DNA from 3 places in the Pseudocitrobacter sp. 73 genome. Region 1 is predicted to be linked to each of the others. Evidence: predicted binding sites of a transcription regulator. Region 1 holds the regulator's gene; each other region holds the start of a gene.

Region 1 (9,913 bases):
GTTGTGCGGGTATAGGATCACTCTGTTTTTCTACGGGAGGCGGATTATTGCAAAATAAGCGACGTATATAAGCAAAAGTAATCGGTTGAGTGGTGAATGAAATTGCATTTATTCTGAGTGATTATGCAATGAGATAAAGGTCTACCGGGCGATTGATCCAGGTCATCGCCGATCGAGACTAAAAATGGCAGGCTTGGCCCCTTTCTACAGGCCGGTCTATCAGATTATGCAGTTACAAAAATTAGTCAATATGTTTGGTGGGGATCTTGCACGTCGCTATGGCGAAAAGGTCCATAAATTGACGCTGCATGGTGGGTTTAGCTGCCCGAATCGTGATGGCACTATTGGCCGGGGTGGTTGCACATTTTGCAATGTCGCTTCTTTTGCCGACGAAGCGCAGCAGTACCGCTCGATAACCGAGCAGCTTGAACATCAGGCCAGCCTGGTGAATCGCGCCAAACGCTATCTTGCCTATTTCCAGGCTTATACCAGTACCTTTGCGGAAGTGCAGGTGCTGCGGTCTATGTATCAGCAGGCAGTCAGTCAGGCCAATATCGTTGGCCTGTGCGTAGGCACGCGCCCGGACTGCGTGCCGGAAGCGGTGCTCGATTTGCTCACTGAATATAAAGATCAGGGTTATGAGGTGTGGCTGGAGCTGGGGCTCCAAACCGCGCACGATAAAACGCTGCATCGCATCAACCGGGGGCATGATTTCGCCTGCTATCAGAACACCACGCGACTGGCGCGCGAACGCGGGCTGAAGGTGTGCTCACACCTGATTGTCGGCCTGCCGGGCGAAGGGGCGAGTGAATGTCTGCAAACTCTGGAACGCGTGGTAGAGACCGGTGTGGACGGCATCAAGCTGCATCCGCTGCATATCGTGAAGGGCAGCATTATGGCGAAGGCATGGGAAGCGGGGCGTTTAAGCGGTATTGCGCTGGAGGATTACACCGTGACGGCAGGTGAGATGATTCGCCATACGCCACCCGAGGTGATTTACCACCGCATTTCCGCCAGCGCGCGTCGTCCGACGCTGCTCGCCCCGCTGTGGTGTGAAAACCGCTGGACCGGGATGGTGGAGCTGGATAAATACCTTAACGAACACGGTTTGCAGGGATCGGCGCTGGGGCGCGGGTGGGTACAACCCCTCACCCCGGCCCTCTCCCACAGGGAGAGGGAGAAAACCGGCGCAGAACATTAACACGCATGCGATGGGTTCCCTCTCCCTGTGGGAGAGGGTTAGGGTGAGGGCACCAGACCGCACAATCCACGCATTTTTCACACAACCTTCAACGCATTGCTCAGAATTGGGTATTATTGAGCGACGATGACGTGAAGGAACCCCCTATGAAGCAAATCCGTTTACTGGCGCAGTATTACGTCGACCTGATGATGAAGCTGGGTCTGGTGCGCTTTTCAATGCTATTGGCCCTTGCGCTGGTGGTGCTGGCCATTGTGGTGCAGATGGCGGTGACCATGGTGCTGCATGGGCAGGTCGAAAGCATTGATGTGATCCGCTCTATCTTCTTTGGTCTGTTGATTACGCCGTGGGCGGTCTACTTTTTATCGGTGGTGGTCGAGCAACTGGAAGAATCTCGCCAGCGCTTATCGAAGCTGGTGGAGAAGCTCGAAGAGATGCGCGAGCGCGATCTCAAACTTAACGTTCAACTCAAAGACAATATCTCGCAACTCAACCAGGAAATCAGCGATCGTGAAAAAGCGGAAGCTGAGCGTGAAACAATGCTTGAGCAACTGAAGGTCGAGATGAAAGAGCGTGAAGAGACGCAAATCCGCCTTGAGCAACAATCCTCCTTCCTGCGTTCCTTCCTGGATGCGTCACCGGATCTGGTTTTCTATCGTAATGAAGATAAAGAGTTTTCTGGCTGTAACCGGGCAATGGAGCTATTAACCGGCAAGAGTGAAAAGCAACTTATTCATCTGCACCCGGAAGACGTTTACGCGCCGGAGGCCGCGGCAAAGGTTCTGGAAACCGATGAGAAAGTGTTCCGTCATAACGTCTCGCTCACCTATGAACAGTGGCTGGATTACCCGGATGGCCGCAAAGCCTGCTTCGAAATCCGTAAAGTGCCTTACTACGATCGCGTCGGTAAACGCCACGGCCTGATGGGCTTTGGCCGCGATATCACCGAGCGTAAGCGCTATCAGGATGCCCTGGAGCGCGCCAGTCGCGATAAGACCACCTTTATCTCCACCATCAGCCACGAGCTGCGTACGCCGCTTAACGGTATCGTTGGCCTTAGCCGTATTCTGCTTGATACCGACCTGACCACCGAGCAGGAAAAATACCTGAAAACCATCCATGTTTCCGCGGTGACGTTGGGGAATATCTTCAACGATATCATCGATATGGATAAAATGGAGCGACGTAAAGTTCAGCTGGATAACCAGACTATCGACTTTACTGGCTTCCTCTCCGATTTAGAAAACCTCTCCGGCTTGCAGGCGCAACAGAAAGGGCTGCGCTTCGTCATGGAACCGAGCTTACCGCTGCCACATAAAGTGATTACCGACGGCACGCGTCTGCGTCAGATTCTGTGGAACCTGATCAGCAATGCAGTGAAATTCACTCAACAAGGTAAAGTTGAAGTGCGCATTCGTTACGACGAAGGCGATATGCTGCACTTTGAAGTGGCTGACTCCGGTATCGGTATTCCACAGGCAGAGCAGGATAAAATCTTTGCTATGTATTACCAGGTGAAAGACAGCCAGGGCGGTAAGCCGGCTACCGGTACCGGGATTGGTCTGGCCGTTTCGCGTCGCCTGGCGCGCGACATGGGCGGCGATATTGAAGTCTCCAGCAATCCGGGTCAGGGCTCGACGTTTGTTCTGACCGTACACGCCCCCGCCGTTGCCGACGAAGTGGAAGATACGCTTGACGACGACGATATGCCGCTGCCAGCGCTCAACGTACTGCTGGTGGAAGATATCGAACTCAACGTCATTGTCGCCCGTTCGGTGCTGGAAAAACTCGGCAACAGCGTGGATGTGGCGATGACCGGGAAGGCTGCGCTGGAGATGTTTACGCCAGGCGAATACGACCTGGTACTGCTCGATATTCAATTGCCGGATATGACCGGGCTGGATATCTCTCGCGAGTTAAAACAGAAATTTGCCGCTGATGATCTGCCGCCACTGGTGGCATTGACGGCTAACGTGCTGAAAGATAAAAAAGAGTATCTGGAAGCGGGGATGGATGATGTGCTGAGCAAGCCGTTATCAGTACCGGCCCTCACCGCGATGATCAAAAAATTCTGGGACACCGCCGACGACGAGGAGAGCACCGCAATGCCAACAGAACAGGGTAAATCACAGCAGTTACTGGATATTCCGATGCTGGAGCAGTACATCGAACTGGTGGGGCCGAAGCTCATTACCGACGGCCTGGCGGTCTTTGAGAAGATGATGCCGGGTTATCTGGCGGTGCTGGAATCGAATCTGACCGCGCGCGATCAGAAAGGTATTGTCGAGGAAGGGCATAAAATTAAGGGCGCGGCGGGTTCCGTCGGTCTGCGTCATCTGCAACAGCTAGGGCAGCAGATCCAGTCGCCTGATTTACCGGCCTGGTGGGATAACGTCGGTGAATGGGTTGAGGAGATGAAAACCGAATGGCAGCACGATGTCGCGGTGCTTAAATCCTGGGTGGCGAACGCTGAAAAAAAATGACCCCGGCTAAACCGGGGTGCGCGAACACTGCGCCAACACCAGGGAAATCGTGGCTGCGCCATAAGATGTAATAGGATTTTGGTTAGACACAACCTGATGAATACGATTACACGCAGATTAAGATAGCAAAAGTTGAAACATTTGTTACATGAATCAGCAAAATATGTGAAGCATAGCGAGTTAATCAGAAATAGTAATAATCTTCAGTCAGTTACAGCGAGGGACAAGCATCATGAAAAAAGTTGGCGTTATTTTGAGCGGCTGCGGTGTCTATGACGGCTCTGAAATTCACGAAGCCACCATTACGCTGCTGGCCATTGCCCGTAGCGGCGCGCAGGCCGTGTGCTTTGCGCCGGATAAGCGCCAGTTCGATGTTATCGACCACTTGTCGGGAGAAGCGATGGGTGAAAGCCGCAATGTGCTGATCGAGTCTGCGCGCATTGCGCGCGGTGATGTACGTCCGCTCGCCAGTGCGCAGGCGGAAGAGCTGGATGCGCTGATTGTGCCCGGCGGTTTTGGCGCGGCGAAAAACCTCTCCAACTTTGCCACGCAGGGTGCTGCGTGCGAGGTTGACGCGCATCTGAAATCGCTGGCGCAGGCAATGCATCAGGCGGGTAAACCGCTTGGCTTTATGTGTATCGCCCCGGCGATGTTGCCGAAGATTTTTGATTTCCCGCTGCGCATTACCATCGGCACCGATATCGACACGGCAGAAGTGCTGGAAGAAATGGGCGCGGAGCATGTGCCGTGCCCGGTGGATGACATCGTTGTTGATGAAGACAACAAAGTGGTCACCACGCCAGCTTATATGCTGGCGCAGAACATCGCCGAAGCCGCTGAGGGGATTGAAAAGCTGGTGGCGCGCGTGCTGGTACTGGCTGAATGAGCAAGCGCGTTTCACCGCTGAAGTGGATAAAACGTATTGTCTGGCGCATCGCGCTGGTGCTGGTGCTTTTCTGGGGCGGCGGTATTGCGCTGTTTAGCTTTGTGCCAGTTCCGTTTTCTGCGGTGATGGTCGAGCGCCAGCTAAGTGCCTGGCTGAGCGGCGATTTTCATTATGTGGCGCATTCCGACTGGGTCAGTATGGATGAGATATCGCCGTGGATGGGGCTGGCGGTGATCGCTGCCGAAGATCAGAAATTCCCGGAGCACTGGGGGTTTGATGTTCAGGCGATCGAAAAGGCGCTTTCACACAATGAACGCAACGAAAACCGGATTCGCGGCGCGTCGACGTTGTCCCAGCAGACGACGAAAAACCTGCTGCTGTGGGATGGACGCAGCTGGTTACGCAAAGGGCTGGAAGCGGGGTTGACGGTGGGGATTGAAACAGTCTGGAGTAAGAAGCGTATCCTGACCGTTTACCTGAATATCGCTGAGTTTGGTGAGGGCACTTTTGGCGTAGAAGCCGCTGCACAGCGCTATTTCCATAAATCCGCCAGCAGGCTGACCATGTCGGAAGCGGCGCTGTTAGCTGCCGTACTACCGAACCCGCTTCGCTTTAAAGCGGATGCCCCTTCAGGCTACGTGCGTAGCCGCCAGGCGTGGATACTGCGCCAGATGCGTCAGCTCGGCGGCGAATCCTTCATGACCCGCCACCAACTGCATTAAGCTTTGCGAGAAGAGAGCTCCAGCGTGCTGCGCTCTTCGCGCGGCTTGCTGTTATTCAGTGCGGCTGCCAGTACCGGCTGGGCAATAAAACGTTCCCACAGACGTTCCTGCTTACGACGACAGAACCATTTTGACCAGGTGGCCAGAGGAATAAAGGTCGATTCGCCAATGTTGTCGCAGATAACCGGCACCACTTCTGATTCACTGATGCGGTGGCACAGAATATTAGCCGGTTTCAGCGTCATGGTCACAATGTGGTTTTCGGTAATGTACTTCCTCAGCGTGCGCAGGATCTGACGCAATACGACCAGATCTTCTTCGTAGCGACACTCCATAGCGAACTGTTTTAAGGTGATAGAGGGTTTGCCATCAAAGTCGCTGATCACATCATAGACGTAACCTGTTCCGCAGTCGGTCTCAACGGTGCCGTAATAACGCGGGATCCCACTCCAGTCCTTCAGATAACGATTGAGATGTGCGTAGTAGCCCAACTCACGTTTCGTCTCTTTATCGCCGCCATCGTCGTTGTTGTAGACGATTTTAATGCAGCGTTGGGCATCATCCGGATGCGCATAACATTTACGATGTCTTCCGGTGCCCAGGGGGGTGTTTCCCGATAAATGTAACATGACGCGCTCCTGGAATTATTTGCTGACAATTAACCAGTATCGACACGAAACTTAAATGAAACATAAACAAAGCAAATTAAGGTTTTCTTAAGGTTAATCTTAGACAGGAAAGAGCACAAATTGTACAGGGATAACAAAAAAAACGCCGAATGGCGTTTTTACGGTAGAGGCGCTTTTCGTAGGCCGGATAAGGCGAGGCCGCCATCCGGCATGGGGAAGGGAGACTACTTAATCTTCATCAAACCCAGATTCAAACAGTGCGATAACCGCGGCCAGGGCTTCGACTTCCTGCGGGCCGGAGGCTTCCACTTCAATCTGGCGTCCTTTGGCGGAATCCAGCATCAGCAGCGCAATCACGCTGTTGGCTTCCGCTTCGGTGCCTTCGTCGTTGCGCAGCAGCACTTCCGCATCAAAACCCTGCATCAGTTCAAACAGCTTCATCGCAGGCCGGGCGTGCATGCCCAGCCGGTTGGTGATTTCAACGGTTTGCTTTACGGTCATGATTTACGTTTTTCCAGCGTCCGGTGACGAGACTGCACGTTCTTGCCGCGAGAGCGGAAGTAGTCAGCCAGTTGTTCGGCGACATACACCGAACGGTGTTTACCGCCGGTACAGCCAATCGCCACGGTCAGATAGCTACGGTTATTGGTTTCCAGCATAGGTAACCATAGCTCAAGATAGCTGCGGGTCTGGTAGATAAAGTTATGGACTTCCGTATGCCTGTCGAGGAAGGCGGCAACCGGTTTATCGAGGCCGGTCATCGGACGCAGTTTCGGATCCCAGTGCGGGTTGGGCAGGAAGCGTACGTCGAAGACGTAATCCGCATCAATAGGAATACCGTGCTTGAAGCCAAAGGATTCAAACACCATCGTCAGTTCACGCTCGCGTTTGCCCAGCAGGCGGGTACGCAGCATTTCTGCCAGCTCGTGGACCGACATCTCGGAGGTGTCGACGATAAGGTCTGCGCGCGAGCGCAGCGGCTCGAGCAGGTCGCTCTCTTTGTCGATGGCGCTCTCGAGCGACAAGTTTTTACTGGAGAGCGGATGCAGACGGCGCGTGTCGCTGTAACGACGGATCAGCGTATTGCGATCGGCATCGAGGAACAGCAACTGTGGAGAAAATGCGTCCGGCAGATTTTCCATCGCTTTTTCGAAGATTTCCGGAGATTCCGGCATATTACGCACGTCGATACTGACGGCGGCGGAGATCTCCCGGTCGGCCAGCGTTTTCGCAAGCTCTGGCAGCAGGACTACCGGCAGGTTGTCTACACAGTAGAAACCCATATCTTCCAGCGCCCGTAAAGCCACGGATTTACCCGAGCCTGAGCGGCCGCTGACGATCATCAGTACCATGTACCGTTTCTCCTCAGTACGAACTCATTTCCCTTACGCTTCATCACTGTTTTCCGTTTCTGTGATGATTTGATAAAGCTCTTCGTCACTCTGCGCTGAGCGCAGGCGGCGGCAGATGGTTTTATCCGCCAGACGTTTCGCCACCAGTGAAAGCGTATGTAAGTGCGTTTTGGTTTGGTCCGCAGGCACCAGCAGAGCAAACAGCAGGTCGACAGGCTGATTGTCGATGGCGTCGAACGCGATCGGCGTTTCAAGCTGCACAAAAACGCCCACGGCGCGCAGCGTATCTTCTTCCAGCTTACCGTGTGGAATGGCGATGCCATTGCCAATGCCGGTACTGCCCATTTTCTCACGGGTGAGAATCGCTTCGAACACCACCTGCGGAGGCAGACTTAACTGCTTTGCCGCCAGTTCACTGATGATTTCCAGCGCACGTTTTTTACTCTGGCAGTGAACCGCACTGCGGGTACATTCCTGGTTAAGCACATTGCTCAGTTGTAGAGCCGAATCGTTATTTATCATAATTTCACCTAAGCATCGCCCGACACTTTACCGGCATCGGGCGACCGCCCGGACAATTAGTGTTGTTTCAGTTTATCTTTATGTTTATTAAGCTGCCGCGCCAGTTTGTCGATCAACAGATCAATAGCGGCATACATATCCTGCCCTTCCGCGCTGGCATGAAGTTCGCCCCCGTTAACATGCAGGGTCGCATCCGAGATGTGCGTCAATTTCTCCACTTTTAACACAATATAGACCTGATTGATCCTCTCAAAATACTGTTCCAGCTTCACGAATTTCGTGTTGATGAAATCGCGCAGGGCTTCAGTGATTTCGACGTTGTGTCCAGTGATGTTGAGCTGCATAGTGTCTTCCTTATCAGTTGAGTCAGACCAGTTGTTTACGCTGGTTAGACGGCGGAATGGATAAAGACTCTCGGTACTTTGCAACGGTTCGGCGGGCCACCATGATACCTTGATCGGAGAGCATAGAGGTCAGCTTACTGTCGCTTAGTGGTTTCGCGGGATTTTCCGCGGCAATCAATTTCTTCACCAGCGCGCGAATCGCCGTGGATGAGGCTTCGCCGCCACCCTCGGTATTCACATGGCTTGAGAAGAAATACTTAAGCTCAAAAATGCCGCGCGGGCTATGCAAATACTTCTGCGTAGTCACGCGTGAAATGGTGGACTCATGCATCTCGACGGTCTGGGCGATATCCGCCAGCACCATCGGTTTCATATACTCTTCGCCGGACTCAAAAAACGCCTGCTGCTGCTCAACGATGCAGCGGCTGACGCGCAGCAACGTGTCGTTGCGGCTCTCAAGACTTTTAATCAGCCACTTCGCATCTTGCAGATTGCTGCGAATAAACTGGCTGTCGGCGTCGTTACGGACGTTGTTACACATGCCCGCGTAGTGCTGATTAATTTGCAGACGTGGAATGCTGTCGGCGTTAAGTTCTACCACCCAGCGGCCACTGACTTTGCGCACCAGCACATCAGGAATGACATACTCCGGCTCACCGGTCTGGATCGATTGACCCGGACGTGGATCCAGTGACTGAATCAGATCCACCGCTTCTTTCAACACGTCTTCTTTCAGACGCGTGACACGCATTAACGATCGGAAATCGTGGTTGGCAAGCAGATCGAGATGGTCGCTGATGATCAGACGGGCTTCGGCGAGGCGAGGGGTTTCTTTGGCAAACTGAGAGAGCTGAATAAGCAGGCAATCGCGGAGATCGCGGGCGGCAACGCCCACCGGGTCGAACCGCTGGATCCGTTTAAGCACGGCTTCGACTTCATCCAGACCGATTTCGTCATCACCCATGCTCTCGCGGATATCTTCCAGCGGGACGGTCAGATAACCGGTATCGTCAACGGCGTCAACGATGGAGGTGGCTATCGCCCGGTCGGTATCGGTAAACGGCGTGAGTTCCACCTGCCACATCAGGTAATCCTGAAGGGACTGGGTAGTTTCGCCCTGATAGACCGGCAGTTCGTCGTCCTGGTAATCTGCGCCAGTGCCTGAGGGCGTTCCGGCGGTGTAGATTTCATCCCAGCTGGCGTCGAGCGGCAGCTCTTCCGGCATATCTTTCTGTTCGAGCGCGTCGGCGCTGTCTAACGTTTCGTTATCCGGCGTCTCTTTGGCATCGATTTCTTCATGAATATCGGTTTGCTCAAGCAGGGGATTGCTCTCCAGCGCTTGCTGAAGTTCCTGCTGCAGTTCCAGCGTCGACAGCTGTAACAAGCGAATTGCCTGTTGCAGCTGTGGCGTCATGGCGAGCTGTTGGCTGAGCCTTAATTGCAAACCTTGCTTCATGTTCAGTGCGATAATCTCCGGCTAACCTCTCTCATACTTCTACCCTATCAGAGTCTGAAGTCTTCCCCAAGATACACACGTTTAACATGTTCGTCTTGTAAGATCTCTGTCGGGGTGCCGTGGGCGATAAGCTGCCCCTGGCTGACGATATACGCACGCTCACACACCGCCAGCGTTTCGCGGACGTTGTGGTCGGTGATTAACACGCCGAGACCGCTGTCGCGCAGGTGCTCAATGATGTGTTTGATATCGATAACAGAGATTGGGTCAACGCCCGCAAATGGTTCATCCAGCAGGATAAATTTCGGATTTGCGGCC
Region 2 (9,913 bases), on a different contig from region 1:
GCGGAGTAAGAGGGATACGCGCCACGCGCCTGTACATCGATAAAGAACAGGTTTTCGCGGTCTTTCTCCAGCGCCATCCACACATCTTCTGGCTTGCAGGAGTATGGGTAGAAATTGCCGCCCGCCAGCATGCAGCCAACCTGGTTTTGCGGGTTAACCTCGTGGGCGATTTTGGTGGCCAGCGCGCTGGCAATAAGCTCATGGTGCGCCGCCTGATACTTGACCTGATCCTGATTTTCACCGTCTTCAAACACCAGACCGGCACCGGAGAAGGGGCTGTGCAGCATGATGTTGATTTCATTGAAGGTGAGCCAGTATTTTACCAGCCCGTCAAACGCTTCAAAGCAGGTGCGCGCGTAGCGAGTGAAGAACTCGACCATTTTGCGGTTGCGCCAGGAACCGTATTCCACCACCAGATGCATCGGCACATCGAAGTGGCACAACGTGACCAGCGGTTCGATGCCGTACTTTTTGCACTCTTCAAATACCGCGCGGTAAAACGCAATGCCTTCTTCGTTCGGCGTCAGCTCATCGCCGTTCGGGTAAAGACGCGCCCAGGCAATGGAGGTGCGAAACACGGTAAAGCCCATTTCCGCCATCAGGGCGATATCTTCTTTGTAGCGATGATAAAAATCGGTCGCCTGATGGCTGGGGTAAAACTCATCGTCACGCAGGGTAAAGCGTTTTTCCAGGCCCAGTTTGACCGGCAGGCGATTTGCGCCATGCGGGATCATATCGACCGTCGTCAGGCCTTTCCCGCCTTCAAGATAAGCGCCTTCACACTGGTTAGCGGCCAGTGCGCCGCCCCATAAAAATCCTTCCGGAAATGTCGACATGCGTTTCCTCGTTAAATGTTATGTCATTCAGACAGTTGCTGGTGCTGCGGCCTGACGTGCGCGGGCATCGGCGGCAGCTTCTTCGACCGGGATATCTTCAAAGCCCAGGATCAGCGTCAAAATAAAGGAGAGCACCACCGCCAGCGCCATCACGCCAAAGACCCACACAATGGTCATCGGATTCGCCGGGTCAAAGAACTGCACGCTGGTGAACAGGCCAGGCGCCGCCATCGAGTGGCTGGCAAGCCCGGCAATGCCTGCAACGGCACCGCAGATAAAGCCGCTGATCAGGCTGGCGATTAACGGGCGTTTCAGCCTGACCGCCACGCCGTACAGCGCCGGTTCAGAGATGCCCGCCAGAATTGCCGAGGCCGCCGCAGCCAGCGCCGTCTGGCGCAGTTCCGGGTTTTTGGTTTTCCACGCCACCGCCAGCGATGAGCCGCCCAGCGACAGGTTCGCGCCGATTTCCGACGGCATTACCATGCCCTCTTTACCCGTTTCAGCGATGGTTTGAATAATGGTGGGCGTAAAGACGCGGTGCATCCCGGTCATTACCAGCAGCGGCCATAGCGCGCCCATAATGGCGACCGACAGCCAGCCCAGATAGCCGTGAATAGTGTAAACAAGGGCAGAAATGCCGCTGCCGATCCAGATACCAATCGGGCCGATGAGCAGGATCGCCAGCGGGGCGGCAATCAGCACAATCAGCATCGGTTTGAGGAAGTTTTTCGTTACCGCAGGCGTAATGCGATCCACCCAGCGTTCGATGTACGACAGGCACCAGGTCATCACCAGCGCCGGAATAACCGTATAGGTATATTTCACCGCCGTGACCGGCACGAAGGCGAATTCCACATGCTCGCCCTGTGCGGCTTTCGCCATCAGTTCGATAAAGCTTGGGTGCACCAGCACGCCCGCAATGGCGATAGCCAGCGACATGTTAGTTTTGAATTTTACGGCAGCAGAGGCGGCGACCATCAGCGGCAGGAAGAAGAACGCGCCGTCGCCAATCACCGTCAGAATGGTGAGAGTGGGTGTGCCTTTGGTGAGCACGCCGGACATCTCAAGGATCATCGCCAGAAGTTTCACCATTGATCCGCCGATAATCGCCGGGATCAACGGTGACATGGTGCCGATCAACGCGTCGAGGATCCCCGCGCCGATGCGTTTCAGCGTTATCTTCGGTTTTCCCTCTGGTACGGCAGGTTGCATATTTTCCGGCAGTAAACTCACCACTTCCCGATACGCCTGGGAAACGGTATTACCGATGATCACCTGGCACTGGTTATCGCTGCGCACTACGCCGAGCACGCCGCTCAGGCTTTTCAGCGCGGGGCTATCCACCCGTGAGTCGTCTTTCAACACGAAGCGCAGACGCGTCATGCAGTGGGTCACTGCGCTGATGTTGCTGACGCCGCCGAGTAAATCGACGATGGACTTCGCCAGCGCCGCATAGTTTTTGGACATCGGAATCTATCCTGTTCTTATCTGTAGGGTCCTCATCGCCAGGCGATGAAACGTTGCATAGGAAACCGGTTCCACAAAATCATGATGAGTTTCTTGGAAACTGACAAGATGGTGAAAATTCATTTTTTTAAATTTGTGATGACGATCGCCATGTATGGCAAAAGCTGAAAAAGGGCCGTGGCTGAAGTACACTTCTGCCCATCATTTTTGACGAGGGAAGCGAAATGGCGACGATGCTGGAGGTGGCAAAGCTGGCTGGCGTGTCGAAAGCGACGGTCTCACGCGTGCTGACCGGCAACGGCTATGTGGGTCAGGAAACCAAAGACCGGGTCTGGCAGGCGATTGAACAGAGCGGCTATCGGCCTAATCTGCTGGCGCGCAATCTGGCGACCAAATGCACGCAAACGCTGGGGCTGGTGGTCACCAACACTCTGTATCATGGCGTCTATTTTAGCGAGTTACTGTTTCACGCCGCGCGGATGACCGAAAATCAGGGCCGTCAGTTGATCCTCGCCGATGGTAAACACAGTGCGGAAGAGGAGCGGGCGGCGATTCAGTATCTGCTCGATATGCGTTGTGACGGCATCATTATCTACCCGCGATTTCTCAGCGTTGACGAAATCGACGAACTTATTCAGCAGCATGAACAGCCGGTGCTGGTGCTTAACCGTCGCCTGCGCCGTAACGCCAGTCATTGTGTTTACTGCGACCAGGCGCGTACCAGCCAGAATGCGGTGGAAAAGTTGATTGAACAGGGGCATCGCGATATCGCATTTATCACCGGTTCGCTTGATTCGCCAACCGGCATTGAACGCTTGTCAGGCTACAAAGCCGCTTTAGCTGAACACCATATTCCACTGCGTGATGCGCTGATTGTGGAAGGGAAATGGACGCCAGCGACGGGGTCGGCAGGTGTTGATATGCTGCTTGAGCGCGGCGTTAACTTTAGCGCGGTGGTCGCCAGCAACGATGACATGGCCATCGGGGCGATGAAACAGCTTCAGTCGCGCGGCCTGCGCGTGCCGGAGCAGGTCTCCGTCGTCGGTTTTGATGATATCGCGCTTGCGCCGTACATGCTGCCATCGCTCTCCAGCGTTAGAATTCCGGTGACAGAGATGATTCAGGAGATCATCCATCGCCTGATTTTCATGCTCGACGGCGGCGAATTCAAACCACAACCTTCCTTCCTCGGCGAGCTTATCGCGCGCGACTCTCTGGGCGCAGGCCCGCAGGGTTAATCTCGTCACCTGTCATCGTCACTCGTGACGATGACAGGATTAGACACCGCGTTTCAAATAAAAAATCCTTAATAAACAGTTAACTAAAAGTTGGCGCGAATAATGCATTCTCCGGCTCATTCATTGTCATTGCTGGAGAATTTGATGAACCGTTTCATCATTGCAGATGCGAGTAAATGTATAGGCTGCCGGACATGCGAAGTGGCGTGCGTGGTCAGCCACCAGGCCGAACAGGATTGCGCCGCGCTGACGCCGGAATCTTTCCTGCCGCGAATTCATGTGATCAAAGGCGTAAATGTTTCTACCGCGACTGCGTGCCGTCAGTGCGAAGACGCACCGTGCGCGAACGTCTGCCCGAACGGCGCAATTCGCCGTGAAAAAGGCTTTGTCCATGTGATGCAGGAACGCTGCATCGGCTGCAAAACCTGCGTCGTGGCCTGCCCGTATGGCGCGATGGAAGTGGTCGTTCGCCCGGTTGTACGCAACAGCGGCGCGGGCCTCAACGTGCGTGCCGAAAAAGCCGAAGCTAACAAATGTGACCTGTGCTTCCACCGCGAGCAAGGCCCGGCCTGTATGGAAGCCTGCCCGACGCACGCCATTTTCTGCGTCGACCGCGACAAGCTTGAGCAAATCAGCGCCGAAAAACGTCGTCGCGCTGCGCTCGATACCTCTATTTCTCTGTCGTTTTAATGATCCTCCGTTTCACTTTTAACAGGTCTGTTACTGATGAAAAAAATTACAAGTGTTTGTCCGTATTGTGGTGCTGGCTGCAAACTGAAGCTGGTTGTCGACAACAATAAAATCATCCGCGCGGAAGCGGCCGACGGGAAAACTAACCAGCATGAGCTGTGCCTGAAAGGCTATTACGGCTGGGATTTCCTGAACGATACCAAACTGCTGACGCCGCGCCTGACGCAGCCGATGATCCGCTATGAAAAAGGCGGCAAGTTGACGCCAGTGAGCTGGGATGAAGCCATCCGCTATACGGCAAAACGCTTAGGTGAGATCAAAGCGAAATTCGGCCCGCGCGCCATTATGACCACCGGGTCATCGCGCGGTACCGGAAATGAAACCAACTATGTGATGCAAAAATTTGCGCGCGGCGTGCTGAACACCAATAACGTCGACTGCTGCGCGCGCGTCTGCCACGGGCCTTCTGTCGCGGGCTTGCAGGAAGCACTGGGCAACGGTGCGATGAGTAACTCCATCGAAGACATTGAACACTCAAGCTGTCTGCTGGTCTTTGGCTACAACTGCGCCGATTCTCACCCTATCGTGGCGCGTCGCGTGATCAAAGCCAAAGAGAAAGGCGCGAAAATTATCGTCTGCGACCCGCGTCGTATTGAAACCGCGCGTATCGCCGATCAACATCTGCAAATTAAAAACGGCTGCAACATGGCGCTGGTCAATGCGTTTTCCCATGTACTGCTGGAAGAAAATCTCTACGACAAAGAATATGTTGCGCGCTACACCACCGGTATCGATGAGTTGCGTGAAACCGTGAAAGATTATGCGCCGGAAGCGGTGGAAGCACTGACCGGCGTGACGGCACAACAGATTCGTCAGGCGATGCGTACCTACGCGGCGGCTCCCAGCGCCACCATTATGTGGGGCATGGGCGTCACTCAGTTTGGTCAGGCCGTGGATGTGGTCAAAGGGCTGGCAACGCTTGCGCTGCTCACCGGTAATCTGGGACGTGAACATGTCGGCGTCGGCCCGGTGCGTGGTCAGAATAATGTGCAGGGCGCGTGCGATATGGGCGTGATCCCTAACCAGTTCCCCGGTTATCAGGACGTGGTCGATGCCGACGTGCGGGCGAAATTCGCCAAAGCATGGGGTATTGATGCCAGCCTGATGGATGACAAAGTGGGCGTGCGCATTACCGAAGTGCCGCATCTGGCGCTGGAAGGGAAGGTGAAAGCCTACTACATCATGGGCGAAGATCCGCTGCAAACCGAAGCCGACTTAGGCCTGGTGCGCAAAGGGTTCGAAGCACTCGATTTCGTGGTGGTGCAGGACATCTTTATGACCAAAACCGCCGAGCAGGCCGATGTGCTGCTGCCCGCTACCTCCTGGGGCGAACACGGCGGCGTCTTCACCTGTGCTGACCGTGGCTTCCAGCGTTTCGAAAAAGCAATCGAACCGCAATATAACGTCAAACGCGACTGGGAAATTATCAGCCTGATTGCCCAGGAAATGGGCTACCCCATGCATTACGACAATAACCAGCAAATCTGGGACGAAATGCGTGAGCTTTGCCCGCTCTTCTTTGGTGTGACTTACGATAAAATGGGCGACATGGGGCACGTTCAGTGGCCGTGCCCGACGCTCGATCACCCAGGCACGCCGTATCTTTACGCAGGTAATCAGTTTGACACTCCGGATGGCAAAGGTCATTTGTTTGCCGCGCCGTGGCGTGCGCCAGCCGAATGCCCGGATGATCAATATCCGCTGGTACTGTGCACCGTGCGTGAAGTGGGGCACTACTCGTGCCGCTCGATGACCGGTAACTGTGCGGCGCTGCAATCGCTGGCCGATGAGCCAGGCTTTGTGCAAATCAACCCGCAGGATGCGCAGAAGCTGGGTGTAAAAGACAAACAACTGGTGTGGGTGGCGTCGCGTCGCGGTAAAGTGATCACGCGTGCCAACGTCAACGAGCGTATCAATCATGGCAGCGTCTATATGACCTACCAGTGGTGGATTGGCGCCTGTAACGAACTGACCCAAGACAACCTCGATCCCATCTCTAAAACGCCGGAAACCAAGTACTGTGCGGTGAATATCAGTGCGATTGAGGATCAAAACTGGGCGGAAAACTACGCGCTGGAAAGCTACCAGTCGATGAAATCCCGCCTGCGTGAGGCGGTAGCAGGGTAATGAATGACGATAACGCATAACGGCGTCGAAATCCGCATTCGCGGTAAAGTACAGGGGGTGGGCTTCCGCCCCTTTGTCTGGCAACTGGCTCAGCAGCAGGCGCGCGTGGGCGATGTCTGCAACGACGGTGCGGGGGTGCTCGTTCGTTTGCTGGGCGAGGAAGCGGATTTCCTTGCCGCGCTTCATCAACACTGCCCGCCTTTAGCGCGCATTGATGAGACGCAGGTGCAGCCTTATGTGTGGCAGAGCGTGCCAGACGACTTTGTGATCCGCGAGAGCGGCGCGGGAGCGATGAGCACGCAGATTGTCCCGGATGCGGCCACCTGCCCGGCGTGTCTTGCGGAGATGAATGACCCGCAGGAGCGCCGTTATCGTTATCCCTTTATCAACTGTACCCATTGTGGCCCACGTTTCACTATTATTAACGCCATGCCTTACGACCGTCCGCTGACGGTGATGGCGGCGTTTCCGCTGTGCTCTGCCTGCGAGGCGGAGTACCGCAATCCTTACGATCGTCGCTTTCATGCCCAGCCGGTGGCTTGCGCCGAGTGCGGCCCGTGGCTGTCGTGGTATGCCGAAAGCGAACCGCTGCACCGCGAGGCGGCGCTACAGGCGGCGATTACGCTTCTCACGTCGGGCGGCATTGTGGCGATCAAAGGGCTGGGTGGTTTTCATCTGGCCTGCGATGCGGGCAATGCCCGCGCGGTAGCGACGCTGCGCGCCCGTAAGCATCGCCCGGCGAAACCGCTGGCGGTGATGCTCCCCAATACGATGAATCTCCCCGATGACGCCAGCCGATTACTGCGCACCCCGGCAGCACCGATTGTGCTGGTGGATAAATCCTGCGTCAGCAGCTTGTGCGATGACATCGCGCCGGGGCTGGCAGAAGTGGGCATCATGCTCCCGGCTAATCCTGTTCAGCATTTGCTGATGCAGGCGTTGAATCGCCCACTGGTGATGACATCCGGGAACCTCAGCGGTAAACCGCCCGCCCTGACCAATGCGCTGGCACTGGCGGATCTCGCGGATATCGCCGACGGATTTTTGCTGCATAATCGCGATATTGTGCAGCGGATGGATGACTCGGTGGTGCGGCAAAATGGCGAAATGCTGCGCCGGTCGCGCGGCTATGTACCGGATGCCATTCCACTGCCACCGGGTTTTCACGATATTTCGCCGATGCTTTGCCTGGGGGCAGATCTCAAAAATACCTTCTGCCTGGTACGCGGCGAGCAGGCGGTGTTAAGCCAGCATTTTGGCGACCTGACTGATGAGGGTGTCGAAGCGCAATGGCAGCAGTCGTTGCGTTTGATGCAGGCTATCTACGATTTTACCCCGCAGGCGGTGGTGGCGGATGCGCATCCTGGCTACCACTCATCGCAGTGGGCTGCGGCTCGCGATTTACCCCATCAAACGGTGCTTCATCATCATGCGCATATTGCCGCGTGCCTGGCGGAACACAACTGGCCGCTGGGCGGCGGTGATGTGGTTGCGCTGGCGCTGGACGGCATTGGCATGGGGGAAGAGGGTGCATTGTGGGGCGGTGAATGTCTGCGGGTGAATTACCGCGAGTGTGAACATCTTGGCGGCCTGCCTGCGGTAGCGTTGCCGGGGGGCGACCTGGCGGCACGTCAGCCGTGGCGTAACCTGCTGGCGCACTGCCTGGCGTTTGTGCCGGAGTGGGAAAGTTATCCGGAAACCGCCATCGTGCGCGAACAAAACTGGCCTCTGCTGGCGCGGGCGATTGAGCGCGGTATTAATGCGCCGCGCGCATCATCCTGCGGGCGATTGTTTGATGCGGTGGCCTGCGCGCTGGGCTGTGCGCCGCTGACGTTGAGCTATGAAGGTGAGGCGGCTTGTCGTCTGGAAGCGCTGGCGGCGACGTGTACCGGCGTCGAACATCCGCTGCAAAGTGAACGGTTCGACCTTGCAGAATTCTGGCCGCAGTGGTTGAGCTGGCAGGCCAGCCCGGCGGAGAAAGCGTGGGTGTTTCACGATGCGCTGGCGCAGGGGCTGGGCGGTATGATGCGTCGCGAAGCACAGGCGCGGGGCATCTCAACGCTGGCATTTGGTGGCGGCGTGCTGCATAACGCGCTGCTGCGTGCGCGGTTACAGCACCATCTGGCTGATTTTACGCTGCTTTTCCCGCACAGTTTGCCCGCAGGCGATGGGGCAATTGCGTTCGGGCAGGCGGTGGTGGCAGCGGCCCGGTGCGCGTGATGCCGGATGGTTTGGGCTTGTCTGATGGTGTAAATAGGTAGGTCGGGTAAGGCGTAGCCGCCACCCGACAACAACGCGCGCACGGAGCCAAAAAAAAGCCCCGGCGACCGGGGCAAAAATCAGACGCGATACGTCCATGTATCTGAGGTTAAGAAGGGCTCTGCAAAATTCGCGAGCAAGGTTAAGTTCAGCAATGGCATAGCAAATCAATTCGGCAATAACTTCAACAGGCTAAACGCCTCCTTCATTCTCTCTTCACTCACCACAAACGCGCGAAGTTGCTGGTTGTCGTCATAGCCCTGAGCAAGCATGCCCTGTGCGCTGGTGGCGATAGTCCAGTCCAGATCCTGACGGCGCGTTTCCCCCGCCAGATGTAGCGGCAGATCCGGCGTTTTCACCTTCACCAGCATATGCGGTAACTTCAGCTCGCCATTCTGGCCGAGCAGATTCTTCGCCAGACACATCGCACTTAACAGAATCGGTTGCAGGAAGGGCAGCACGGCCCCGTTGATCTCCGCGCAATCACCCAGCGCGTAGATATCCGGGTTACTGGTCTGCATCGCGCTGTTGACCTTCACGCCACGATTGATCTCTACACCCGCATGACGCGCCAGCGCGGTTTCCGGGCGCAAGCCAGTGGCCGCAACAACGGCATCCACTTCAACCTGACGATGGCGGTCAAACTTCGCCACAATCCCGGTTGTTGTTTGCTCCAGCGACTGCAACTGGGTTTTCAGCAGCAGATGCACACCCATGTCGGTCAGACGATGTTGCAGGCGGCTGCTCACTTCCGGCGGCATCAGTGACGCCAGAATGCAGGCGGAGTTATCCACCACCGTCACCGCTTTACCTGCACGGCTGAAGTCCATCGCCAGTTCGCTGCCAATCAGGCCGCCGCCGATAATCAGTACGCGCTGCGCATCACGCAGGGTGCTTTGCGCGGCCCCGAACTCCTGCTGGCTGTTGAGGGTCAGCATCAGCTCTTTTCCGGGAACCGGCGGTACGATGGTCGATGCGCCTGTCGCCAGCACCAGTTTGTCGTAGCGCCACTCTCTGTCCTGACTTTTCACCACTTTGGCCTGTGCGTCGATGTCGCTCACCCAGGTTTGTGGGAAGAGATTCAGATTGTACTGCTCGGCAAACTCACCTGCCGTTTGCAGCGTCAGGTCGGCGGCGGTTTGCCCCCGGCTGACGACGTGGCTGAGGTCTGGCTTGTTGTACTCATCAATGCTGTCGGCGGCGATCAAAGTCAGCGGCACGGCAGCGTCCTGTTTG
Region 3 (9,913 bases), on a different contig from region 1:
GGCGAGCTTATCGGCTTTGGTCAGCAATACCAGCACTTCAATTTCACTGTCTACGGCCCACTGAATCATCTGCTGATCAAGATCTTTCAGTGGATGGCGGATGTCCATCAGAATAACAATCCCTTTCAGACACAGGCGCTTTTCCAGGTATTCACCCAGCGCACGCTGCCATTTAATTTTCATCTCTTCCGGTACTTCGGCGTAACCGTAGCCCGGTAAGTCGACCAGACGTTTACCGTCAGCCACTTCAAACAGGTTAATCAACTGTGTACGACCCGGCGTCTTTGACGTACGAGCCAGACTTTTTTGGTTGGTCAGCGTATTCAGCGCGCTGGATTTCCCGGCGTTGGAGCGACCTGCAAATGCCACTTCGATGCCAGTATCGGAAGGTAAGTGGCGGATATCTGGCGCACTGGTCACAAAATGCGTCAGTTGGTAATTCAAGTTAGTCAAAACGGTCGTCTCCGTTAAATCAGGCAATGTTGGCGATTATACCCGATCGGCAAAAAAAGGCTGATTTTCCTCAGCGAGTCTACTGGATGTAAGCAAAACCCCTACAGTTTGTGAGATATTGCCCATAAACCCTATGCGAAATTTCAGAGAAGTTTGAGAAGAAAAAATCTGTAAAAATAGATAAATCATAGAGTTAATGTTGGGGAAAACTCTGATTTTATATTTATGTGCCGTTTCGCTGCTTGTTAGTTTAGCTCAACAAGGTAAAGTATCACTCATTGGCGAGGACGCCGTAAGGATTTCTAACTCAGGATGAGGGTCAGGAGCGCCAGGAGGCGAAGACTTAGGATTGTCAGGATGACAAACGTCCGGAGACGTAGAGAAAGGAAATGGAATCGTACAGGGATTGTTCCAGGCTAAAGGAAAGACAGGGTGTGTCGGTAGCTAACATGGAATGTAGCGCCCGTTGAGGGTGGAGAGTCAGGAAAAAGGCGACAGATTACTCTGTCGCCTTTTTTCTTTGTTGGTATTCTGCTAGATTCCGCCTCAATTCTATACTGAATAAAACGGCCATAAGACGACACCATGAAAAAACCCACATCTGCACCGCGTGCCAAAACACGCCGCAAAACCCGCGAAGAACTGGACCAGGAAGCGCGCGAACGCAAGCGCCAGAAGAAACATCGTGGCCATACGCCGGGCAGCCGTGCAAGTAGCGGCGGTGAATCTGGACGCGCGGGCCAAAAAGGTCAGGAAAAAGATCCCCGTATTGGCAGTAAAAAACCTGTTCAGCTGGGCGTAACCGCTGCGCAGACAACCCCTCGTCAGCAAAAACCAAAAAGCGAGAAACCTATGCTTTCACCGCAGGCTGAGCTGGAGCAGTTAGAAACGGATGAGCGTTTGGATGCGCTGCTGGAACGCCTGGAAGAAGGCGGAAAACTGAATGCTGAAGAGCAAAGCTGGGTCGATGCCAAACTGGATCGTATCGACGAGCTGATGCAGCAGCTTGGCCTCTCCTATGACGATGACGAAGAAGAAGAGGAAGACGAGGGCAAGGAAGACATGATGCGTCTGCTCAAGGGCGGAAACTAACGTTTGCACGCAGTCGGTTTCCCGGTCCTGCTTATAACCCTTCTGGTTATATGTTATCTGGTGTGGTTATTCGTTAAACTACAACGGTTGTCGCGGCGTCAAAAACGGCTGCGCAACCGGCTAATGGCTCAACAAGGAGCCAGGCCGGCACGCCGTCGTCGTTAGCGACGTCACTGGAAGGAGTAAGCATGTCTGTGCAGTTAATCGACTGGGATCTGGCCCTGATCCAGAAATATAACTATTCCGGGCCACGTTACACTTCGTATCCCACCGCGCTGGAATTTTCCGACGCGTTTGGCGAGAGCGAGTTTCTGAATGCGGTTGCGCGTTATCCCGAGCGGCCGCTGTCGCTGTACGTGCACATCCCGTTCTGCCATAAGCTCTGCTATTTCTGTGGCTGCAATAAAATTGTCACGCGCCAGCAGCATAAAGCCGACCAGTATCTCGACGCGCTGGAGCAGGAAATTCGCCACCGCGCACCGTTGTTCACCCAACGTAATGTCACCCAGTTGCATTGGGGCGGCGGCACGCCAACCTATCTGAATAAAGCGCAAATTACGCGCCTGATGACGCTGCTGCGCGAGAACTTCCACTTTACCGCCGACGCCGAGATCTCCATTGAAGTTGATCCTCGTGAAATCGAGCTGGACGTGATCGACCATCTGCGCGCCGAAGGCTTTAACCGCCTGAGCATGGGCGTGCAGGACTTCAACAAAGAAGTTCAGCGCCTGGTAAACCGCGAGCAGGACGAAGAATTTATCTTCGCGTTGCTGAATCACGCACGCGAGATCGGTTTTACCTCAACCAACATCGACCTGATCTATGGCCTGCCAAAACAGACGCCGGAAAGCTTTGCCTTTACGCTTAAACGCGTGGCGGAACTGAACCCGGATCGCCTGAGCGTATTCAACTACGCGCATCTGCCAACCCTGTTTGCCGCGCAGCGTAAAATTAAAGATGCAGATTTACCGACAGCCCAGCAGAAGCTGGATATCCTTCAGGAAACCATCTCATCGCTCACTGATGCCGGTTACCAGTTTATCGGCATGGATCACTTCGCCCGCCCGGACAACGAGCTGGCCGTTGCTCAGCGTGAAGGCGTGCTGCATCGTAACTTCCAGGGCTACACAACGCAGGGCGATACCGACCTGCTCGGCATGGGCGTGTCGGCGATCAGCATGATTGGCGACTGCTACGCGCAGAACCAGAAAGAGCTGAAACTCTATTATCAGCAGGTTGATGAACGCGGCGATGCGCTGTGGCGCGGGATTGCCCTAACGCGCGATGACTGCATTCGTCGTGACGTGATTAAGGCGCTGATTTGTAATTTCCGCCTGGAGTTTGCCGCTGTTGAGCAGCAGTGGGACCTGAATTTTGACGACTATTTCGCGGAAGATTTAAAACTGCTGGCGCCGCTGGCGAAAGACGGGCTGGTGGATGTGGATGAAAAGGGGATTCAGGTGACGCCAAAAGGTCGTCTGTTGATTCGTAATATCTGTATGTGCTTCGATGCTTATCTGCGCCAGAAAGCGCGGATGCAGCAGTTCTCACGCGTGATTTAAACAAGCGCCCGGTAGCAACCGGGCCTACAACGGCTCGTTGTTTGTAGGCCCGATAAGCTAAGCGCCATCCGGCGCAACGCTGTGCTACTCCATTCCCAGCTCTTTCAGCTTGCGCGTCAGGGTATTACGCCCCCAACCCAGCAAACGTGCGGCTTCCTGTTTATGCCCCTGAGTATGACGCAGCGCGGTTGTCAGCAGCGTACGCTCCATTTCTGGCTGCGCTTCCGATAACAGGTTTTGATGACCGGAACGCAGGGCACGATCGGCCCATTGCGCCAGCAGCGTCGCCCAGTTATCAGGCTGCGTGTGGGTCGTACCATCCGGAACAGTGGTTTCAAACAGTTCGCCTGGCAAATCCTGAATCAATACTTCCTGGCCTGCTGCCATTACCGTCAGCCAGCGGCAGGTGTTTTCCAGCTGGCGCACGTTGCCCGGCCACGCCAGACGCGTTAACGCCGCTTCGGTTTCCGGGTGCAGCAGTTTCACTTCTACGCCGAGCTCGCGTGCAGCAATTTGCAGGAAGTGGCGCGCCAGACGCGGAATATCTTCCCGACGCTCACGCAGCGGCGGCAGATGCACGCGAATGACGTTCAGGCGGTGGAATAAATCCTCACGAAATTTCCCCTCCTGCACGCGCAGCTCCAGGTTCTGGTGAGTCGCTGCAATGATACGCACATCCACTTTCACCGGCGCATAGCCGCCGACGCGGTAAAACTGCCCGTCGGCCAGCACGCGCAGCAAACGGGTCTGTACATCGTTGGGCATGTCGCCAATTTCATCGAGAAACAGCGTGCCGCCGTCTGCCTGCTCAAAACGCCCCTGACGCACGTTATTAGCACCGGTGAATGCGCCTTTCTCGTGGCCAAAGAGTTCGGATTCAATCAAATCTTTCGGTATCGCCGCCATGTTCAGGGCGATAAACGGCGCTTTCGCGCGTGGGCTGTGGCGATGCAGCGCATGCGCGACGAGCTCTTTACCGGTACCGGATTCGCCGTTAATCAGCACGCTTATTGATGACCGGGAGAGTCGCCCGATAATGCGAAAGACGTCCTGCATCGCCGGCGCTTCGCCGATGATATCGGCGGTAGGCCCGAATGCAGGCACATCGCGCGGCTGCTGCTGTTCCTGATAGTGGCTGATGGCACGTTCAACCAGCGCTACCGCCTCATCGATATCAAACGGTTTGGGCAGGTAATCGAATGCGCCTTGTTGATAAGCGCTGACCGCTGCGTCCAGATCTGAATGGGCGGTCATTATGATGACCGGAAGCATCGGGTGACGCTGTTTAATCTGTTTGAGCAGCGCAAGGCCGTCCATGCCCGGCATACGGATATCCGACAGCAGCACGTCCGGCGTTTTGGTGGTGAGCGCATCCAGCACCTCATTGCCGCTTTCAAATGTGGTACAGCTTAAGCCCGCCCCGGTGAGTGCGCGTTCAAGCACCCAACGGATGGAGCTATCGTCATCTACGACCCAGACTATCCCTCGTTGCATAAACACACCTTATTTTCGAATTGGCAGGTAAACCGAGAACTCGGTATGGCCTGGCCAACTGGTAAATTCAATTTTTCCGGAATGCTGATCGATCAGGCTGCGGGCGATGGATAAACCCAGCCCGGTGCCGCCTTCGCGGCCACTTACCATCGGATAGAACAGCGTGTCCTGTAAATGGGACGGAATGCCCGGCCCGTTATCTTCAATGTCAATGCGTGCCGCCAGGCGATAGCGCTCGCCGTGTAGCGTCAGCTGGAACGCGGTGCGGGTACGCAGAATGATTTCGCCGCCTTCTGGCCCTAACGCCTGCAACGCATTGCGTACAATATTCAGCAAAACTTGTTCAATCTGGTCGGGATCGTGCGGTAACTCCGGCAAACTCGGATCGTAATCACGTACCAGCCGCACGTTATCCGGCAGCTCCATCGACACCAGCGAAAAGACACGTTCGGCTACTTTGTGGATGCTTTCGGTCACGTGCATGCCCGGCTGCTGTGGCCCCAGTAGACGGTCGACCAGGTTGCGGAGGCGGTCGGCCTGCTCAATGATCATTTTGGTGTATTCAGTGAGCGACGGGTCGGGCAGCGCTCTGCTTAACAGCTGTGCTGCGCCGCGTAAGCCGCCGAGCGGGTTTTTAATCTCATGGGCTAAGCCACGGACTAAATCGCGTGCTGCAATCTGTTGGGCGTGCTGTAGTTGCTCCTGGCTTAAACGGCGTTGGTTATCCATCGGGGCCATCTCCAGCAAAATAAAGCCGTCAGGCAGCCGCTGAGCCGTCAGAGAGAGGATATGCGAGCGTCCGTCGATCACCAGCGTCACTTCGTTATCCGTGAAGCCCTGGCCCGTTTGCAGGCTCTCCTGCATCAAACCGATATTCAGCGAGAAATAGCTCAGAAGTTCCGGTAACGGCGTACCGAACAGTTTTCGCGAGCTTTGCGCCAGCAACTGCTGCGCCGCCGGATTGGCGTAATGCACCGCAAGGTCGTCATCGACCAGCAGAATGCTATTAATTAAAGAATTGAGGATCTGCCCAGCATCGGGCAGCGCGCCGGTTGCCATTTAGCAGTCTCCTTAGATTGCACTGTTTTAGTGCATTATAGCTGGATGGACGGGAAAAAGGCGCTAACTACGCGTTTTTGTGGAGAAAAAAGCCCATCCAGAGATGGGCTAAACGTTCCACGGCAACAACTTACTCAGCTTGTTCTTGCCGCCAGGCGGCGACAAGAAGTGGGCGGAGAATGACTAACTTAAATTAAACGCTGTAGTACAGCTCGAACTCTACCGGGTGCGGAGTCATGCGCACACGGTCATCTTCTTCGCGGCGCAGCGCGATGTAAGCATCGATGGATTCGTCAGTGAACACACCACCGGCTTTCAGGAACTCGCGGTCCAGATCCAGTTCTTTCAGTGCTTCTTCCAGAGAACCCGCAACCTGTGGGATCTCTTTCGCTTCTTCCGGCGGCAGGTCATACAGGTTTTTGTCCATCGCCTCGCCCGGATGGATTTTGTTCTTGATGCCGTCAAGGCCAGCCATCAGCAGTGCTGCGAAGCACAGGTACGGGTTAGCTGCCGGGTCCGGGAAGCGCACTTCGATACGACGCGCTTTCGGGCTGGTAACAACCGGAATACGGATGGAAGCAGAACGGTTACGGGCAGAGTAAGCCAGCATAACCGGCGCTTCGTAACCCGGGACCAGACGTTTGTAGGAGTTGGTGGTCGGGTTCGCCAGGGCGTTGATCGCTTTCGCGTGTTTGATAACACCGCCGATGTAGTGCAGCGCCTGCTCAGACAGACCCGCGTATTTGTCACCAGAGAACAGGTTTACGCCGTTCTTGGAGAGAGACATGTGGCAGTGCATACCGGAACCGTTATCGCCAAACATCGGTTTTGGCATGAAGGTCGCGGTTTTACCGAAACGGTGCGCAACGTTGTGAACCACATATTTGTAGATCTGAATTTCGTCCGCTTTTTTGGTCATGGTGTTGAAGCGGGTCGCGATTTCGTTCTGACCGGCTGTTGCCACTTCGTGGTGGTGAGCTTCAACAACCAGGCCCATTTCTTCCATGATCATACACATGGTAGAACGGATGTCCTGGGAGGAATCGACCGGCGGAACCGGGAAGTAACCGCCTTTCACGCCCGGACGGTGACCTTTGTTACCACCTTCGTATTTGGTGGAAGAGTTCCACGCGCCTTCGATATCGTCGATAGCCACGTGAGAACCGGAAATGGATGCGCCGAAGCGGATGTCGTCAAACAGGAAGAATTCTGGTTCTGGCCCGAACAGTACGGTGTCGGCGATGCCAGTGGAGCGCAGGTATTCTTCAGCGCGTTTTGCGATGGAGCGCGGGTCACGGTCATAGCCCTGCAGGGTACCTGGTTCCAGGATATCGCAGCGGATGATAAGTGTCGGTTCTTCGTAGAACGGGTCAATGAGTGCGGTAGATGCGTCCGGCATCAGAACCATGTCAGATTCGTTAATGCCTTTCCAGCCGCCGATAGAGGAGCCGTCAAACATTTTGCCTTCTTCAAAGAATTCGGCATTAACCTGATGGGAAGGGATAGTGACGTGCTGTTCTTTACCTTTGGTATCGGTGAAGCGCAGATCGACAAACTTCACTTCGTGCTCATTCAGCATCGTCAAAACGTGTTCAGCGGACATACTTTACATCTCCCGGATTTGTCATTGTCGTCGTGGTAACGAGGTCTTCAAACACTTCTTAAAAGTGGCGTTGTTGCCCTGAAATATACAAAGCGAAATCTGTGCCAACTTTCAAATTACCCCCAAAAGGCGCTATCATGCGCATCATAGTGCAAAAGGGCTGCACCACGATGGTGTCATTGCACCAGTATAGTGCTTATATGTGAACATAGAGCACCATATTGGTGCAATTTGCGTTAAGGTGCCCTTTTTTCGCTCCGTGAAAGCGATCACAAAGGAACTCTGCAATACTTGTTTGCGGAGGATGTTTGTGATCCTGTTTTGTACTGCGATTAATCCGTGTACAATAACGCGCTATTTCTAATGCCCGAGGCAAAGTTGTGATCGAAAATTTGCGTAACATCGCCATCATCGCGCACGTTGACCATGGTAAAACTACCCTGGTTGATAAGCTGCTGCAGCAATCCGGTACGTTTGATGCACGTGCCGAAACTCAAGAGCGTGTGATGGACTCCAACGATTTGGAGAAAGAGCGTGGGATTACCATCCTCGCGAAAAACACCGCTATCAAATGGAATGACTACCGTATCAACATCGTTGATACCCCAGGGCACGCCGACTTCGGTGGTGAAGTTGAACGTGTAATGTCCATGGTAGACTCCGTGCTGCTGGTCGTTGACGCATTTGACGGCCCGATGCCGCAGACGCGCTTCGTGACCAAGAAAGCCTTTGCCTATGGCCTGAAACCTATTGTTGTTATCAACAAAGTTGACCGCCCTGGTGCGCGTCCTGACTGGGTTGTTGACCAGGTATTTGACCTGTTCGTTAACCTTGATGCGACCGACGAACAGCTGGACTTCCCGATCGTTTACGCGTCTGCGCTGAACGGTATCGCGGGTCTGGATCACGAAGACATGGCAGAAGACATGACCCCGCTGTATCAGGCGATTGTTGACCATGTTCCTGCGCCGGACGTCGATCTCGACGGTCCTCTGCAGATGCAGATCTCCCAGCTGGATTACAACAGCTATGTGGGTGTTATCGGTATCGGCCGTATCAAACGCGGTAAAGTGAAACCGAACCAGCAGGTCACTATCATCGATAGCGAAGGCAAAACCCGTAACGGTAAAGTCGGTAAAGTACTGACCCACCTGGGTCTGGAACGTATCGACAGCGACATCGCTGAAGCTGGCGACATCATCGCTATCACCGGTCTGGGTGAGCTGAACATCTCTGACACCATTTGCGACACGCAAAATGTGGAAGCGCTGCCTGCCCTGTCCGTTGATGAACCGACCGTTTCTATGTTCTTCTGCGTAAACACCTCTCCGTTCTGCGGTAAAGAAGGTAAATACGTCACGTCTCGCCAGATCCTTGATCGTCTGAACAAAGAACTGGTCCACAACGTGGCGCTGCGCGTAGAAGAAACGCCGGATGCTGACGCATTCCGCGTGTCTGGTCGTGGTGAACTGCACCTGTCCGTTCTTATCGAAAACATGCGTCGTGAAGGTTTCGAAATGGCGGTTTCCCGTCCGAAAGTTATCTTCCGCGAAATCGATGGCCGTAAACAAGAGCCGTTCGAAAACGTCACGTTGGACGTTGAAGAACAACATCAGGGTTCTGTGATGCAGGCTCTGGGTGAGCGTAAAGGCGACCTGAAAAACATGAATCCAGATGGCAAAGGCCGCGTACGTCTCGACTACGTGATCCCAAGCCGTGGTCTGATCGGCTTCCGTTCAGAATTCATGACCATGACTTCCGGTACCGGTCTGCTGTACTCCACCTTCAGCCACTACGACGATATCCGTCCGGGTGATGTGGGTCAGCGCCAGAACGGTGTACTGATCTCTAACGGCCAGGGTAAAGCAGTTGCGTTCGCACTGTTCAGCCTGCAGGACCGCGGTAAGCTGTTCCTGGGTCACGGTGCAGAAGTGTACGAAGGCCAGATCATCGGTATTCACAGCCGTTCTAACGACCTGACTGTAAACTGCCTGACCGGTAAGAAACTGACCAACATGCGTGCGTCTGGTACAGACGAAGCAACGGTTCTGGTTCCGCCGGTTAAAATGACGCTGGAACAGGCTCTTGAGTTCATCGATGACGACGAACTGGTAGAAGTTACCCCAACTTCTGTCCGTATCCGTAAACGTCACCTGACCGAGAACGACCGTAAACGCGCAATGCGCGGTGCGAAAGAAGAGTAATCCTCCTCTTTAACGCATGAAAAACCTGCCAGCGATGGCAGGTTTTTTTTTGCCTTCACGTCATGGCAAGGGCCTTTTTATTCCCCTTTTAAATACGGGGTTACTGCTTAAGAGAGCTTTGTCACAATTATCCGCAAAGTTCTGCGGTGCTGTTTGCGTTCGTTTTCGCCGTGAGCGTAAGATGCATTATCTGGTTTAAACCAATAGGATTAAAACAAACAATGACGGAAAATCAGTCCACCGTTGAGAATGTCAAAGAGAAGTTAGATCGGTGGTTAAAAGATGACATTACCACGCCGGGCGGAAAGCTCCCCTCTGAAAGAGAGTTGTGCGAGCTGTTGGGCATCAAACGTATGACGCTGCGTCAGGCATTGTTGAGCCTTGAGGCGGAATCAAAAATCTTCCGCAAAGACCGTAAAGGCTGGTTCGTCACGCAACCGCGTTTT

Evidence for each region. The regulator sigma-54, encoded in region 1, starts transcription at its own class of promoters, with help from an activator protein. The targets are predictions, from matches to a motif close to GTTGGCACANNTTTCGCTNT.
Region 2: a site for sigma-54 is predicted at 3,631-3,650, ahead of hydN (electron transport protein HydN). Genes of this name have one in related genera too.
Region 3: a site for sigma-54 is predicted at 7,353-7,372, ahead of glnA (glutamate--ammonia ligase). Genes of this name have one in related genera too.

Annotation. Positions count from the first base shown of each region.
Region 1 is NZ_VTZO01000015.1:200,255-210,167, reverse strand. Features, by position in the region: gene F0Q32_RS17035 (TIGR01212 family radical SAM protein) at 227-1,201, shown strand; gene arcB (aerobic respiration two-component sensor histidine kinase ArcB) at 1,348-3,684, shown strand; gene elbB (isoprenoid biosynthesis glyoxalase ElbB) at 3,917-4,570, shown strand; gene mtgA (monofunctional biosynthetic peptidoglycan transglycosylase) at 4,567-5,292, shown strand; gene yrbL (PhoP regulatory network protein YrbL) at 5,289-5,921, opposite strand; gene npr (PTS phosphocarrier protein NPr) at 6,150-6,422, opposite strand; gene rapZ (RNase adapter RapZ) at 6,419-7,273, opposite strand; gene ptsN (PTS IIA-like nitrogen regulatory protein PtsN) at 7,307-7,795, opposite strand; gene hpf (ribosome hibernation promoting factor) at 7,852-8,139, opposite strand; gene rpoN (RNA polymerase factor sigma-54) at 8,162-9,595, opposite strand; gene lptB (LPS export ABC transporter ATP-binding protein) at 9,643-9,913, opposite strand, start outside.
Region 2 is NZ_VTZO01000010.1:315,794-325,706, forward strand. Features, by position in the region: gene F0Q32_RS13230 (6-phospho-beta-glucosidase) at 1-836, opposite strand, end outside; gene ascF (PTS cellobiose/arbutin/salicin transporter subunit IIBC) at 864-2,303, opposite strand; gene F0Q32_RS13240 (LacI family DNA-binding transcriptional regulator) at 2,528-3,541, shown strand; gene hydN (electron transport protein HydN) at 3,686-4,231, shown strand; gene fdhF (formate dehydrogenase subunit alpha) at 4,268-6,418, shown strand; gene hypF (carbamoyltransferase HypF) at 6,422-8,638, shown strand; gene norW (NADH:flavorubredoxin reductase NorW) at 8,845-9,913, opposite strand, start outside.
Region 3 is NZ_VTZO01000019.1:90,653-100,565, reverse strand. Features, by position in the region: gene yihA (ribosome biogenesis GTP-binding protein YihA/YsxC) at 1-453, opposite strand, end outside; gene yihI (Der GTPase-activating protein YihI) at 1,039-1,545, shown strand; gene hemN (oxygen-independent coproporphyrinogen III oxidase) at 1,734-3,107, shown strand; gene glnG (nitrogen regulation protein NR(I)) at 3,192-4,601, opposite strand; gene glnL (nitrogen regulation protein NR(II)) at 4,611-5,660, opposite strand; gene glnA (glutamate--ammonia ligase) at 5,854-7,263, opposite strand; gene typA (ribosome-dependent GTPase TypA) at 7,644-9,467, shown strand; gene F0Q32_RS18710 (GntR family transcriptional regulator) at 9,689-9,913, shown strand, end outside.